DNA from 3 places in the Achromobacter mucicolens genome. Region 2 is predicted to be linked to each of the others. Evidence: predicted binding sites of a transcription regulator. Region 2 holds the regulator's gene; each other region holds the start of a gene.
The links. The regulator FNR, encoded in region 2, switches genes on or off when oxygen is low (the NO sensors DNR and NnrR bind a similar motif). The targets are predictions, from matches to a motif close to TTGATNNNNATCAA.

Region 1 (5,236 bases), 670 kb from region 2:
GCATGGCCGTACCGGTCAAATGCAATGCTTTCGGCCAGCGACTGGCTCAGATACCGCCCGCCACCGGCCACCTTGCGCACCGCCTGCACCAGCTCTTCGCTGGCGCTGTCCTTGGTCAGGTAGCCCGCCGCACCCGCCTTGATCGCCTGGACGGCGTACTGCTGCTCGCCGTGCATCGTGAGCACCAGGATGGGAACGTCCGGGTGGGAGTTTTTGATGTGCCGGATCAGGTCGACGCCGTCGCGCCCGGGCATCGACATGTCCAGCACCAGAAGATCCCATTGCCCCTCGGCCAGAAGGTTCAGCGCTTCGTTGCCGTTGCCGGCTTCGCCGCCGACGCGGATATCTGCGGCCTGCTCGAGCAGCCGCCTCAGGCCTTCGCGCAGCAATGTATGGTCGTCGGCAAGCATGACGTTGATCATGTCGCCTCCCATTGCGAGTCGGGCGGGCGGACCGGGATGCGCACTTCCAGGCGAAACCCGCCTTTCCTGCGGGTGTGAACGGAGACATCGCCGCCCAGCAGGCGGACCCGTTCGCGAATGCCCTGCAGGCCAAGCGAAAGCGGCAGCTTCTTGGCCAGACTCTCTGGTGTGGCGCCAACGCCGTTGTCGGACACGGTCAGCGCGCAATGCGAGTTGTCACAGACAAGGCGCACCTGGACGGCGCTGGCCTGCGCATGCTTGGCGATGTTGGTCAGCGCCTCCTGCACGACGCGAAACAGGGTGGTGGCGACCTGCTTTGCCGGTTCGGCGGGGCCGATCCGGATGTCCGATTCCGTATCGACGCCATAGCGCGAAACGAAATTGGCCACCAGCCATTCGACCGCCGCCGCCAGTCCAAGGTCGTCGAGCATGACGGGCCGCAGGTCAGAGGCGATGCGCCGCAGCGACTTGAACGAGGCTTTGATAAGCTGCCGCATGGACCGCACGCGCTCGCGTGCCTCGACGTTGTCGGACGCCAGGATCGGTTCAAGTTGGGACAGCTCCATCGTCAGCGCCGTCAGGCTTTGGCCCAGGTCGTCATGGAGCTCGCGCGCAATGTGCTTCTTTTCCTGCTCGCGCACGTGAAGCAGGGCATTGGACAGACGGGTCAGCTCGTCCCGGGACGCTCTCAAGGCCTGGTCGATACGCTGGCGCTCGGTGATGTCGCGCAGAAAGATCGACAGGTACACGCCGGCGCTGGTGCAGGTCTGCGAGATCGAAGCCTCCATCGGAAACTCTTCGCCGTTGGACCGAAGACCCCATAACGGCGCGCCCAGGCCCATCTGGCGATCGGAAATTCCGGTGGTCATGAAGCGGCCGACATGCTTGGCATGCACGGCGCGAAAGCGCAACGGGATCAGGATGTCCACGCTGGCGCCGATGGCTTGGTCGGCGGAGAGCATGAACACGCGTTCCGCCGCAGCGTTAAACATCACGATGTGTTGCAACGCGTCGATCGTGATGATCGGTTCTGTGGCGGACTGGATGATATCGAGCAGCGGAGGCGCGCCAGAGGAGAGCTTCATTGCTTGATATGTGGGTGCCGGGATCGCCCTTCCAGGGGGAACTTGTCCATTGCAACACACAATTCCGCAAGCGGCGAGCGCCGCGCGTGGGCTACCGCCACGTGCACTAGTGCAGGCGGCGGATCTGGTCAGCGGGGCTCGGACTTGTGCCCGAGCGCCGCTTAGTCAACGGCCGACAGCAGCGAGTCGCTCCCGCCCGATTCCCAGGCCGCGAGCGTCCTTTCCTTGAACCGGCAAAGGGACGCGTCGCACTCTTCGGCCAACACGTCGTACTGCTTGAGCAGGAGAATGCCGCGGGGCTTTGCGCCCACGACGGCGGCGATATCATCGACAGCCCGGAATCCGCCATAGCCCGACATCACGCAAATGACGGAGTAGGTCTTGATCAGCCGCCCCTGCGTCATCAGGAACGAGCGCATGGGGGCCGCGAGCGCTCGAAGCCAGACTGGCGCGATCAGGATCACGTGGTCGAACTGGTCCAGGGCAGGGCCGGCATAGCGAATCTCGGGTTGGCGCTTGAAGAGGCAATCGGTGACGCAGCGAAGGTCGCCAGCCAACCCGATGCGTGACGATGCATCCCGCACTTCGTGGACCTCCCATCCCGTGATCGATGCCAGCCGCTCGGCCACGATGCGTCCTGTGCCGGTGCGTGAATAAAAGACGATGCCGATCCGCATGGCGTTCACTCCTGGCCGCAACGACGGCCTCAGACTTCCTGGGCCAGCAGCGCCTGAAGAATGTCCCGGCGGCTGACCACGCCGACCAGTTTTCCCTGCCGGACCACGGGAACCCGCTTGATCCCGCGCTTGAGCAGCACATCTGCAATTTCGGACAGGTCGGCGGACTCATCCACCGTGATGGCAGGGCTGCTCATCACGGCCGATGCCGTCTGCTCGCCCAGTTGAAGGCTGTGCAGAAACTCCAGATTCAGTGCCTCGCCTTCTGCCAGGAGCGACAGCCAGTGGTTCACCTTTCTCTGATGCGCGCTGTCCTGGCGTCGCACCAGATCGCCTTCGCTGACCACGCCGATCAACGCGCCGTCATCGCCCGTCACCATCACGGCGCTGATGTCTCGATCCAGCATGGCACGCATAATCTGCGAAACCGGGGTACGCGGGGATACGCAGTATGGGGTCGCGGTCATGAGGTCGCGCGCTTTCATGGCATTTCTCCTGGGTGGCGGGGGCACGCCCCACGCCTGTTTGCTTGTCGGTCCTATGTTGATCTCGCGCCCGGCGGTTATCTTGATATTGGTCAAGCAAGGATGGGCCTGCCACATCAATGCTGCTTATTAGCGAAAACTTGGTCAGACAGTCAGGAGTCGATCCATGACACAGAAGCTGCGCATACACTTTTGCGGGGCCGCCGGCACCGTGACCGGCTCGCGTCATCTGCTGGATGCGTCCGGGCGGCTGATCCTGATGGATTGCGGGTTGTTCCAGGGACTCAAGCCGCTACGGCTGCTCAACTGGGCGCCGTTTCCCGTGGCGCCCTCGAAGATCGAAGCCGTGCTGCTGTCGCACGCGCACCTGGACCATTCGGGGTATTTGCCCAGGCTCGTGCGGGAGGGTTTCGCCGGCCCGATCTATTGTTCCGAAGGGACGCGCGACCTGTGCGAATTGCTATTGCTGGATAGCGCCCACTTGCAGGAAGCCGATGCCGATTACCTGAACCGCCACGGCCTGTCGCGCCATCGTCCCGCGTTGCCCCTGTACACGGTCGCCGACGCGCGCAGAGCGATCGCCGCGCTCCGCCCGGTCCCGTTCGATGCGCCGATGCCGCTCCCGGGGGGAATGCAGGTCCGGTTCTCGCGCGCCGGCCACATCCTGGGCGCCGCCATCGTCGAACTCGACTACCCGGGAGGCCGACTGGTGTTTTCCGGCGATCTTGGCCGCTATGACGACCCGCTGATGCCGCCGCCCGCGTCCGTGACGCAGGCGGATCATCTTATTGTCGAATCCACCTACGGCAATCGCAGCCACGGCACGCAAAGCGTGCCGGACACGCTGGCCGGAATCATCCAGCGCACCATCCGGCGAGGGGGCTCTCTTGTGATTCCGGCGTTTGCCGTCGGCCGCGCCCAGCTCCTGTTGTTTCACCTGTGGCGGCTCAGGCTGGCCGGAAGCATCCCTCGCGACCTGCCCATCTACCTGGATAGTCCGATGGCCAGCAGCGCGGTCGACGTCTATCTACGGCATACCGCCGATCAGCGATTGCCGCGTGCGGATGCCAGGGCCGCGTTCGGCGTAGCCACCTGCGTCACTGACGTCGAACAATCCAAGGCGCTGGACCGCTCGCCGATGCCCAAGATCATTCTTTCGGCCAGCGGCATGGCCACCGGCGGACGGGTCATTCACCATCTCAAGCACTACGCCAGAGACCCTAGAAACACGATCCTCTTTGCCGGCTTCCAGGCGATGGGAACGCGCGGGGCCGCCATGCTGGATGGCGCCCGACAAGTCAAGATACATGGAGAATATGTGCCGATTCGCGCCGAGGTCGACAACCTGTCGATGTTGTCGGCGCATGCGGACGCCGACGAGATCCTGCGCTGGCTTCGTGGATTCTCAAGCGCGCCCCGGCATACCTACATCGTGCACGGAGAACCCGCGGCAGCCGACGCGCTGCGCCTGCGCATCAAGGACGAGCTTGGCTGGCGCTGCCATCCTGTCGAGCCGTCCGAAACCGCCGTGTTGAACTGATCCGGCGCGGCGCAGGGGCAGGCAAGGGCGCGCCCGCCCAGGCCGCCCGGGCAGCGGGCGGGCAAGGCGGGGCGCGCGTGGTCAATTGATCATGACGACCGGTATGTGGGCGGTGTGCAGCACTTTCAGCGCCACCGATCCGAGCAGCAGGCTGCCTGCGGCGCCTAGCCCCCGCGAACCCATGACGATGTGGTCGCAGTGCTGTTCGGCCGCATAGGCGGTGATCGTTGCGGCCACGGGCCCCACGCGCATCTGCGTTTGATAGCTGACACCGGCGGCATCCAGGACCGACCGCGCCTCGGCGAGCGCGGCGCTGGATTCATCCTCGTAGTAGTCCCGGATCATTTCCGGCGTGACGAACGCGCGGACGGCGCCCGACACAATGGGTATTTGCACGTTCAGCAGGTGGATCGCGCAGTCGCCATGCTCACGGATGTGATCGATCATGTACTTCACGGCACGCAAGGCGTTTTCGGAGCCGTCGATGGGAATGAGTACGTTCTTCACAGTGGCCTCAACGTTTGGGGGTAGGAAAGGCGCAGCCTCGGCTGCCTGCAACCATCATGACGCGAATGATGCTCCGGCCATTGACTGGAATCAAGGTTTGAGGCGCATCCTGACGGCGGCGTCCCCGCTCGCGCGTTGACGAAGGTCAATATTTGCCGGCCGCACCCGCGCAAGATGAAGCCTATGCAAGAGGACGTGGCCCCGCCAGCCAGTCAAGAGAGCGCCGCAGGGTGCGAGACGCGTGCAGGCAGTCCTCAGCCACTTACTGCCACCGGAGGTCACCATGTTCCGTCGAATCGCTGTCCATCTGGACCAGGGCGCCGATTGTTCGCGCCGGCTCGATTTCTGTCTGCGTCTGGCCAAGGCCCATGACGCCCACCTGACAGGGATATACGCCAGCTACGTCGCGCCGGGCTATTTCTATGACGAAGCCGGGTTGTGGGTGAGGGGGATGGATCGGGCGGTCCAGATCCACGAAAAGGCGCGCACTGCCGTCCAGAAGGCGTTCAGCGAGGCGGCC
Region 2 (5,236 bases):
GCGCGCCTCAAGGTCCGGCAGCTTGCCATACTGCAGCTCGGCCAGCTTGTCGAACTGGCCCTTGCGCTGCAATTCCGCCATCTCGGCGCGAACGTTGTCGATCTCTTCCTTGATGGCCTGCGTGCCCTGCACGGCGGCCTTCTCGGCCTTCCAGATTTCCTCGAAGTCGTTGTATTCGCGCTGCAGCTTTTGCAGCTCGTCCTCGATGACGCCCAGGCGGCGCTTGGACGCGTCGTCCGTTTCCTTCTTGACGGCCTCGCGCTCGATCTTGAGCTGGATGATGCGGCGGTCCAGCTTGTCCATCACTTCCGGCTTGGAGTCGATCTCCATGCGGATGCGCGCGCCGGCCTCGTCGATGAGGTCGATGGCCTTGTCGGGCAGGAAGCGGTCGGTGATGTAGCGATGCGACAGCTCGGCGGCCGCCACGATCGCGGGGTCGGTGATCTCGACGCCGTGGTGGATTTCATAGCGTTCCTGCAGACCGCGCAGGATGGCGATGGTGGACTCCACGTCGGGCTCGTCGACCAGCACCTTCTGGAAGCGCCGCTCCAGCGCCGCATCCTTTTCGATGTACTTGCGGTATTCGTCGAGCGTGGTCGCGCCAATGCAGTGCAGTTCGCCCCGCGCCAGCGCCGGCTTGAGCATGTTGCCCGCGTCCATCGCGCCTTCGGCCTTGCCCGCGCCCACCATGGTGTGCAGTTCGTCGATGAAGACGATGTTGCGGCCGTCGTCCTGGCCCAGCTCTTTCAGCACGGCCTTCAGGCGTTCTTCGAACTCGCCGCGGAACTTGGCGCCCGCCAGCAGCGCAGCCAGGTCCAGCGACAACACGCGCTTGCCGCGCAGGGTCTCGGGCACCTCGTCGTTGACGATGCGCTGCGCCAGGCCTTCGACGATGGCGGTCTTGCCGACGCCGGGTTCGCCGATCAGCACGGGGTTGTTCTTGGTGCGGCGCTGCAGGATCTGGATGGTGCGGCGGATTTCGTCGTCGCGGCCGATGACCGGGTCGAGCTTGCCCTGGCGGGCGCGCTCGGTCAGATCAAGCGTGTATTTGGACAGGGCTTCGCGGTTGGCCTCGCCTTCCGCGCCGGAGACGTTTTCGCCGCCGCGCACGGCGTCGATCGCGGCTTCCAGGGCCTTTTTCTGCAGGCCCGCCTCGCGCAGGATGCGGCCGGCCTCACCCTTGTCGTCGGCCAGCGCAAGCAGGAACAGTTCGCTGGCGATGTAGGTGTCGCCGCGGCGGGCGGCTTCCTTGTCGGTGCGCGTCAGCACGCCTTGCAGGTCGCGGCCCACCTGGACGTTGTCATCGCCCTGCACTTGCGGCAGGGACTTGAGCGCCGTCTCCAGGGCGGGGCCCAGACGGTTTACCGCAACGCCCGCCCGCGCCAGCAGGCTGCCGGCGCCGCTGTCGGAATCCGACAACAGGGCGGACAGCACGTGGACGGGTTCGATATAGGGGTGATCGTTGCGGGAGGCCAGACTTTGCGCGTCGGCCAGCGCTTGTTGGAACTTGGTCGTAAGTTTGTCGAATCGCATAATGGTCGTATTGGCTTGTGGGGAGCCTGACCGATACGTGCCGGCTGGCTCGATAACCTGAATATGTGGCCGGATGAGACAATTTCAACACCCGGCGCCCCTCATGGTCGTTTTCGACGTGCAGCAGCAAACTTATCGATGAGCATATACGTTTTTGTGTACGGAACCCTACGGGCAGGCGAAATCAACGACCTCGCCCGGGCCGCCGCACGGCGCGGCCTGCCCCCGGCCAGCCATGTCGGCGCCGCCAGCGTGCCCGGCATGCTGGTCGATTTTGGCGACTGGCCCGGACTCATCCCCGTGGACGACGGCAGGCGGGTCCGCGGCGACGTCTTCCGCGTCGGCACGGCGCTGCTCGCCCTGATGGACGAGATCGAGGAATACGAGCCCGGCAAGCCTTGCTGCTTCGTGCGCAGGACGGTCTGCGCCCGCCTTGAAGGCCCCGGCGAACCCCTATTGCTGCACTGCGAGTACTACCCGATCGATCCCGCGTGGCGGGCCACGGCGATCGATATCGCCGGGGACGACTGGATCGTCCACCGTGTTTCCCGGACAACGCCGGACGACCGGAAGGGCCCCTCGTAAGACGTCCGTAGTAACAACGGACTACAATAGACGCCTGTCTCGTGCTTCACACCCGTTCCGGCGCCCGCCGCGCAATGGGCACTCTAAAGGTCATCGTATGCAAAAACGGGTCCCCATTGCCCCTGATGCCGCCCACTGTTCCACGTGCATGCTGGGCCATGTCTGCGTCCCCGTGGGCATGGCAGCCGCTGAAGTCGAAAAGCTGGACGAGCTGGTGAAAGAACGCGTCCGCGTCGAAAAAGGCAAGACGCTCTACTCGCTGGATCATCCGCTGGACGCCGTGTACGGCGTGCGCTTCGGCAGCCTCAAGACGCAACTTGAAGACGCCACCGGCCAGATCCAGATCACCGGCTTTCACCTGCCCGGCGAGATCGTCGGCATGGACGGCATGCTGGACGGCAAGCACGTGTCGGCCGCCGTGGCGCTCGAAGACTCCGAGGTCTGCGTCATCCGCCTGAACGAAGTCGATCGCGTGGCCTCGCACCTGCCCTCGCTGCAGCAGCAGTTCCGCCGCCTCATGAGCCGCGAAATCACGCGTTCGCACCAGATGCTCGCGTCGCTGGGCTCCATGCGTTCGGAACAGCGCCTGGCCGCTTTCCTCCTGAACCTGTCGCAGCGTTATGCCTCGCTGGGCTATTCCTCGACCGAGTTCGTGCTGCGCATGAGCCGCGAAGAAATCGGCAACTACCTGGGCCTGACGCTGGAAACGGTGAGCCGGCTGTTCTCGCGTTTTGCGCGCGACGGTCTCATCAAGATCAACCAGCGCGAAGTCCGCATCCTGGACCTGCCGGCGCTCAAGCAACTGCTGGGACACGAGAGCTGCTGAGCAGTCGCCGCGCCATGCGTCGGGCGCCTGCCCTCCTGCCTGCCGCGCTGGCGGTGGCCGCCGTGCTGGCATTTGCCAGCGCGCACGCCCAGACGCCGCTGCCGGACCCTTACGACTACGACGAAGCCACGCCCGCGCCCAAGCGCGCGGCGCCGCTGCGCTGGCAGACCGTTGAACTGGGTCGGCCCGGTCACCGGTACAAGATGCCGGTCTACGCCAACCGCGACTTGACCAAGGACGATCTGCGCGGCATCAAGCAGGTGCTCATCGTCATCCACGGCGTCAAGCGCGACGCCGACCAATACTTCGAAACCGCCGCGGCGCTGGTCGCCGCCGACCCGGCGCGCGCCGGCGACACGCTGGTGCTCGCTCCCCGGTTTTCCGGCTCCATCGACTCCGGGTTTGCCGGCATGGCCGCCTGGCGCAAGGCCAGCTGGGAAGACGGCCAGGAAAGTATTCAGGCCGCAGGCCGCCCAGCCCCCGTCGCCTCGTTCCAGGTCCTGGATGATTTGCTGCGCAGCCTGAACGACCGCAAACGGCTGCCGTCGCTGACCGGGCTGGTGCTGGCCGGCCATTCCGCCGGCGCGCAACTGGTGCACCGGTACGCGGTGCTGAACAATCTGGATGGCGCACTGCGCCGCGACGGCCTCACGCTGCGCTACGTGATTGCCAATCCGTCGTCCTACCTGTACCTGACCAACGAACGGCCCCGCGCCGACGGCAAAGGCTATGCGCCGTACGAGCGCGGCATCTGCCCGACCTACAACCAGTACAAGTACGGCACCGACAAGCTGCCCGCCTACGCCCGCGAAACCGACGACGCCACGCTCTTCGTGCGCTACGCCGCGCGCGATGTGGTCTACCTGCTGGGCGGCGCCGACAACAACCCCGAACACCGCCTGCTGGACAAGGCCTGCGGCGCCGAAGCCCAGGGTGCCACCCGGCTGGCGCGCGGCACGGGCTACGTCCAGTACGAACACGTACTGGCCGCGCGCGGCGGCAAGCCCGTCACCCTGCGCCACACCGCCTTCGAAGTCGGCGGCGTCGGCCACGACGGCAAGCGCATGTTCGGGTCGATCTGTGGCGTTCGGGCGCTGCTGGGCGGCGACGCCCAGGCTAGCCGCACCGCCGCGGCCTGCGACATCATCAAGCCTCGCGCGAAATAAGCGCTCCCCCTAGGGAAATTCCGCAGCCTCCCGCCTTGACAGGCGTTCGTGGCAGGCCTAAAACTTAACCTTATGGTTAAGTTAAATGATGACGCCCTCGATGCCATCTTTTCCGCGCTGGCCGATGGCACGCGGCGCCGGGTGCTGGCCGACCTGGAAAACGGCACGGCCTCGGTCAGCACGCTGGCCCAGCCGCATGCCATGTCCCTGCCCGCTTTCATGAAACACCTGCGGGTGCTGGAAGACGCCGGACTCATCGCGCGCGCCAAGGATGGCCGGGTCGTGAGCTGCACGCTGTCTCCCGCCCCCCTGGGCGCCGCCGCCGGCTGGCTGGCGCGCTACGAGAAGTTCTGGACGGGCCAACTGGATTCGCTGGCGCGATACCTGTATCACGAAGAGGAAATCCATCCATGGAAAACCGACTCTCCCCCATCGAGTTGCGGCTCCAGCGACGCTTTGACGCCCCCGTCGAACGTGTCTGGCGCGCCTGGACGGACCCGCAAGCGCTGATGCGCTGGTTTGGCCCGGCAGGCACGCAGCGCGTGCTGCTGGCCGAAACCGACGTGCGGGCGGGTGGCGCCTATCAAGTGGGCTTCGTCACCGCCGACGGCGCGGAGCACCACGCCAGCGGCCGCTATCAGGAGGTCGCGCCGCATCGCCGCCTGGTGTTCACCTGGGCGTGGCGCGACACCCCGCAGGAAGTCTCGTTGATCACGCTGGAATTCACGGCGGCGGGCGCCGGCACCGACCTTGCCTTCCTGCAGACGCCCTTCGTCGACGAAGCCACGCGCGACGGCCACGAAGACGGCTGGTCGGGCGCCCTGGAGCGGCTGGCCCATCACCTGGCCGGCGCGGCCTGACGCTGAACCCGAGCCCGGGCCAACGCGCCCGGCACGAAGAGGAGACGTACGATGCAAACCGATCATCCCGTCGTATCCCGCCAACAATGGCACATTGCGCGCGAGGCGCTCTTGCGGCGCGAAAAGGAACTGACCCGCGCCACCGACGCCGTGACCCGCGACCGCATGGCCTTGCCGTGGGTGCAGGTGGACAAGTCCTACACATTTGAAGGCGCGCAGGGGCCGCAGCGCCTGCAGACCCTCTTTCACGGCAAGCGCCAGCTCAT
Region 3 (5,236 bases), 420 kb from region 2:
CCCGCGCAGGCCAGCCTTGAGCGAATGCTGGTTGTCGCTGACGCGAACGCCCTGATTGGTGGTCAGTTCCTGGCCGCCGCCGTCCGCGCGCACGCGCGGCAGTTGGCCGTCGACACGGTTCACGCCCGGGGTCGCGGCGTCGCCGGTCTTGTCCGACACTTCCTTTTCGGACAGCGAGCTTGCGCCGACGGCGGGGTCCACGGCGCCCACGTGCGCGCCGGCGTACGGGCAACGCGCGGCCTGCTCGCCGTACTCGGCTTCCTTGTTGGTGTTATGGGGCATGGCGCCCACGGTGGCGCCCACCGCTGCCGCGCGCTTGAGCGCGGGGTGGCTCGGCTTGCCGGCCGGTCCGCTTGCGGGACCGCTGTCGGTGTTCATGTAGGCGGTGTCCAGTGCACCGCCCTGGCCGGCCTTGGCTGGCTTTTTGCTTGCCATGAGTCTTTCTCCTTAATGGGTTAGCATCGAGTCGCGCGCCTGTTCGGCGCGGGATGCGCCAATGGCGGTCTCGACCTTCTTCACTTCTTCGGGCGGCGGCAGCACGGCGGGGAAGCCGAGCGACTCGATCCACAGTTCGCGCGACCAGCCCTGCGTGTGATAAAGGTGGTGGTCCTCGTCGGTCGCCACCGCGTCGTAGGCTTGCTTGAGGATCTTGGCCTGCTCGCCCGACTGCTGCTCGGCAATCAACCCGATCAACGACCAATTGGCGTGATCCTTGGTCTCGGCCAGCACCACGCATTCGGTGGCCACGAGCTGCGCGGCTTCGGGATCGCCGGCCGAAATGGCCATCTTCATGGCCTTCACCAACGATTCGCCCAAGTGCCGCACCACGTCGCGGCCCGGCGACTTGGCCTGCGGGTCGAGCTTCAGTTGCTCGAAGACGGTCAGCAGCACGCGGCGATGCGTGCGCGTTTCTTCCAGATAGCCCAGCCATTCCTTCTTCAGGTCTTCGTTGATGGCACACGACACTGCGGTCTCGTAGATGGCGAGGCCGCCAATTTCGGTTTCCAGGGCCTGGTACAGCAGTTCCTTGATCTGATCGGCGTTTCCGGCTTTGCGCTTCATGGTTGGGCTCCTTGTGGTAGGTCATCAACGATCCGCACGCGGCGATCGTTCCGGATGGAGGCGCGAACCCAGCAATTGCCGTTCCTGCGATGGCAAAGCGCCTGCAAACGCCGCGCAGACGGGCCTTGCGGGGCGTCGCGGGGGCCGGCCGATCCGCACACGCTCCGCATCGCCCGGAAGAAAATACAAAGCCCCGCGCGCCGGACGCGCCGCCGATTCCCGTAGAATCAGGGTCGTTACCCATCAAAGCGCCAGCGCGCCGCGCCCTCACACAGGGTCGGCAACTCGCGCAAGACGTGCAGCCGCATGACCCTGAATGACCTCTGCGCAATCGCGATGGCCTTGCTGCTGACTTACGCCGGCATGGCTTGCCTGGCCCTGGCCACCCCCCGCCACTACCACCAGGTCTGGACGCGCAATCCCCGCGCGGCCCACACGCGCGTGCTGCGCGGCGCTGGCGCGCTGCTGATGGGGCTGGCGATCCTGCCTTGCGTCGGACTGTGGGGCGATGCGCTGGGCATGATGGTCTGGCTGGGCTGGCTCTGCGCGGGCGCGCTGCTGTGGTTTGGCAAACTGTCCTGGACGCCACGGCCTGCCGCAGGCGCTGCCGCCCTGGCGGTGGCGATATCCCTGGTGGGCGTGGGCATCGGGTTTTGACGGTGTTTTACTGAGCACCTGGCCGCGACCCATCGCAGCATTGCGCAATTTCGCAGACCATTTTGCCTGTTTGACGCCGGTCAACCTGCGCCCAGATGCCAACCATTCAGCACCATATGTGGTGGTAGAGTTTTCGAACTCCACTACATATGGTGCCAACAATGGGAATCCAACACATCCTCAAGCGCGACGGCCGCGTCGTTGCATTCGATAGCGAGAAGATCGCGCAAGCCATGGCGGCGGCGGGCCAAAGCACCGGGGAGTTGGACCTGCAAGGCGCACGCGCCCTGACCGGCACCGTCATCGCAAAGCTGGACGGCAATGTTTGCCCCGGCGTCGAAACCATCCAGAACCGCGTCGAGGAAGCCCTGGTCCAGGCGGGCCATTGGCGCACGGCGCGCGCCTACATCGTCCATCGCGAGCAGCACGCCCGCCTGCGGTCCCTGCGCCACACGCTGGTCGACGTGGAAAGCGCCATGGAAGAGTATCTGGAACAGCGCGACTGGCGCGTGAATGCCAACGCCAACCAGGGATACAGCCTGGGCGGCCTGATCCTGAACGTGGCCGGCAAGGTCACCGCCAACTACTGGCTGTCCAACGTCTTCACGCCCGAAGCCGGCCACGCCCACCGCGAAGGCGACATCCACATCCACGACCTGGACATGCTCAGCGGTTACTGCGCCGGCTGGTCGCTGCGCCAGCTGCTGACCGAAGGCTTCAACGGCATCCCGGGCAAGGTCGAATCCACGCCCCCGAAACATATGTCGGCCGCCATCGGCCAGATCGTCAACTTCCTGGGCACGCTGCAGAACGAATGGGCCGGTGCGCAGGCATTCAGTTCGTTCGACACCTACATGGCGCCCTTCATCCGCCGCGACGCGATGACCTACGCGGACGTCAAGCAATCCATCCAGGAACTGATCTTCAACCTGAACGTGCCCAGCCGCTGGGGCACACAGACGCCCTTCACCAACCTGACCTTCGACTGGACCTGCCCGGCCGACCTGAAGGACCAGATCCCGTACGTGGGCGGCGAGGAAATGCCGTTCTCCTACGGCGACCTGCAAGCCGAAATGGACATGATCAACCGCGCCTACATCGAGGTCATGATGGCTGGCGACGCGAAGGGCCGCGTGTTCACGTTCCCCATCCCCACCTACAACATCACGCCGGATTTCGACTGGGACCACCCGAACACCGAGCGCCTCTTTGAAATGACGGCGCGCTATGGGCTGCCCTACTTCCAGAACTTCCTGAATTCCGACCTCGAGCCGCACATGGTGCGCTCGATGTGCTGCCGCCTGCAGCTCGACCTGCGCGAACTCTTGAAGCGCGGCAACGGGCTCTTCGGCTCGGCCGAGCAGACGGGGTCGGTCGGCGTGGTGACCGTGAACTGCGCCCGCCTGGGCCATACGTGCCGCGGCGACGAGGCGCGCCTGATGGAACGCCTGGACTATCTCCTGGCGCTGGGCCGCGATGTTCTGGAAACCAAGCGCAAGGTGGTGCAGCGCTATATCGACCAGGGGCTCTACCCCTACACCCGCCGCTACCTGGGCACGTTGCGCAACCACTTCAGCACGCTGGGCGTGAACGGCATCAACGAGATGATCCGCAACTTCACCGACGACGCCGAAGACGTGACCACGCCCGCCGGCCACGCCTTTGCCGTGCGCCTGCTGGATCGCGTGCGCCAGCGCATGACCGAATTCCAGGAAGAAACCGGCCATCTCTACAACCTGGAGGCCACGCCCGCCGAAGGCACCACATACCGATTCGCCCGCGAAGACCGCAAGCGCTATCCCGGCATCCTGCAAGCGGGCACGGACGCCCAGCCTTACTACACCAACTCCAGCCAGTTGCCGGTGGGCTACACGGACGATCCCTTCCACGCACTGGAACTGCAGGAAACGCTGCAAAGCAAGTACACGGGCGGCACGGTGCTGCACCTGTACATGAACGAAGCCGTGTCCACCGCCGAGGCCTGCAAACAGCTCGTGCGCCGCGCGCTCACCAACTTCCGCCTGCCCTACATCACCGTCACGCCCACGTTCTCGATCTGCCCGAATCACGGTTATCTGGCGGGGCACCACGAGTTCTGCCCCAAGTGCGACGCGGAGCTGCTGGCCAAGCAATCGGCCTGCTGCACGCCGGCGTAGCGTTTCCGGACCCGGACCGGCGCGTGGCATCCCGGCGCGCGCTGTCCTTCACCCGCCGGGCATGCGTCCGGCATTCACTCCCGAGGAAATCTCATGCAAACCTTGACCGCCCCCGCCGCCACGTCCGCTTCCGCCGTCCAACTGGACGACAGCCAGCGCGTGCGCTGCGAAGTCTGGACCCGGGTGATGGGCTACCACCGCCCGGTGTCTTCCTTCAACACCGGCAAACAGGGCGAATTCAATGAGCGCCGCTTCTTCGTCGAACGCAGTGCCTGAAGGCGGCTCGCCCGTGGGCGCTTCGCAGGCCGGCGGCGCCGGCCGGCCCGCCAGCCAGGCCGTGCGCCTGCTGACCGACCGGCCAGCCTATGCCTCGCCGCCCCAACCCGTCATCCAGCCCCTGCCCCGGCACTCGCCCGCGGTCGGGGGGCTGGTGCCTTTTTCCACCGTGGACTGGCCGGGCCAGCTGGCGGCGGTCGTCTTCATCTCGGGTTGTCCGTGGCGGTGCCACTATTGCCACAACACCGAGCTGCAGACGCGCGCCGCCCGCTACGACTGGCGTGAAGTCCGTGCCTTCCTTGAAACCCGCAAGGGCCTCCTGGATGCGGTCGTGTTCTCCGGCGGCGAGCCCTTGAGCGAACCGCGCCTGCCCGCCATGATCCGCGACATCAAACGCATGGGCTACCGCGTGGGCCTGCACACCGCAGGCATCTATCCGTTGCGGCTGGCCGACGTGCTGCGCCATCTGGACTGGGTGGGCATGGATATCAAGGCGGACGCCAAGGGCTATGACGACATCACGGGCCGTCGCGACTCGCAGCGCCCGGCGCTCGCGTGCCTGACGCAGTTGCTATCGGCAGGCACGGACTTCGAATGCCGCATCACCTGGCATCCGGACTGGCTGGACGAACCGCGCCTGATGACGCTGGCGCGCGAACTCTCGCGCCGCGGCGTGCGCCAGTTTGCGGTGCAAGCGGCACGCGCCGCGCCCGGCGCCCCGGTCGCGCGCGCGCTCAGCAACCAGGCGCAGGCCGAGCTGCGGCAAACCTTCGAGGAATTTGCCTATCGCTGAGCCAGGTGCGCGGCCAGGGTGGCATGAAACCGCGGCGACACCACGGCGCCCACATTGCAGCGGGACCACGGCGACACCGCCTTGGGGTCCACGCTGAACACGCGGCCCGGCGCCATGATGACCTTTTCGGGCATCAGCGCCTCGGCCAGCGTCAGCGAGTCCGGCACGCCCGGAAACGCCGCCCACAGGTACAGCGAGCTGGTCGGCCGCGTAAACACGTAGGCGCCCAGCGCGTCCAGCACCTGCAAGGCCTGTCCGGTCGCGGCCTCCAGCCGTTGCCGCAGCCGCACCA

Region 1: the regulator FNR is predicted to act here: its motif matches at 2,752-2,765, upstream of QEP15_RS12850 (MBL fold metallo-hydrolase RNA specificity domain-containing protein).
Region 3: the regulator FNR is predicted to act here: its motif matches at 1,790-1,803, upstream of QEP15_RS13950 (ribonucleoside triphosphate reductase).

The regions. Positions count from the first base shown of each region.
Region 1 is NZ_CP123364.1:2,807,482-2,812,717, forward strand. Features, by position in the region: gene QEP15_RS12830 (response regulator) at 1-422, opposite strand, end outside; gene QEP15_RS12835 (PAS domain-containing sensor histidine kinase) at 419-1,507, opposite strand; gene QEP15_RS12840 (flavodoxin family protein) at 1,669-2,184, opposite strand; gene QEP15_RS12845 (CBS domain-containing protein) at 2,214-2,669, opposite strand; gene QEP15_RS12850 (MBL fold metallo-hydrolase RNA specificity domain-containing protein) at 2,836-4,209, shown strand; gene QEP15_RS12855 (universal stress protein) at 4,291-4,716, opposite strand; gene QEP15_RS12860 (universal stress protein) at 5,000-5,236, shown strand, end outside.
Region 2 is NZ_CP123364.1:3,476,373-3,481,608, forward strand. Features, by position in the region: gene clpB (ATP-dependent chaperone ClpB) at 1-1,533, opposite strand, end outside; gene QEP15_RS15845 (gamma-glutamylcyclotransferase family protein) at 1,672-2,118, shown strand; gene fnr (fumarate/nitrate reduction transcriptional regulator Fnr) at 2,216-2,944, shown strand; gene QEP15_RS15855 (hypothetical protein) at 2,959-4,110, shown strand; gene QEP15_RS15860 (ArsR/SmtB family transcription factor) at 4,183-4,620, shown strand; gene QEP15_RS15865 (SRPBCC family protein) at 4,521-4,970, shown strand; gene QEP15_RS15870 (DUF899 domain-containing protein) at 5,022-5,236, shown strand, end outside.
Region 3 is NZ_CP123364.1:3,051,806-3,057,041, forward strand. Features, by position in the region: gene QEP15_RS13935 (catalase) at 1-435, opposite strand, end outside; gene QEP15_RS13940 (hypothetical protein) at 448-1,062, opposite strand; gene QEP15_RS13945 (DUF3325 domain-containing protein) at 1,369-1,719, shown strand; gene QEP15_RS13950 (ribonucleoside triphosphate reductase) at 1,881-3,875, shown strand; gene nrdD (anaerobic ribonucleoside-triphosphate reductase) at 3,969-4,151, shown strand; gene QEP15_RS13960 (anaerobic ribonucleoside-triphosphate reductase activating protein) at 4,117-4,944, shown strand; gene QEP15_RS13965 (aminotransferase-like domain-containing protein) at 4,935-5,236, opposite strand, start outside.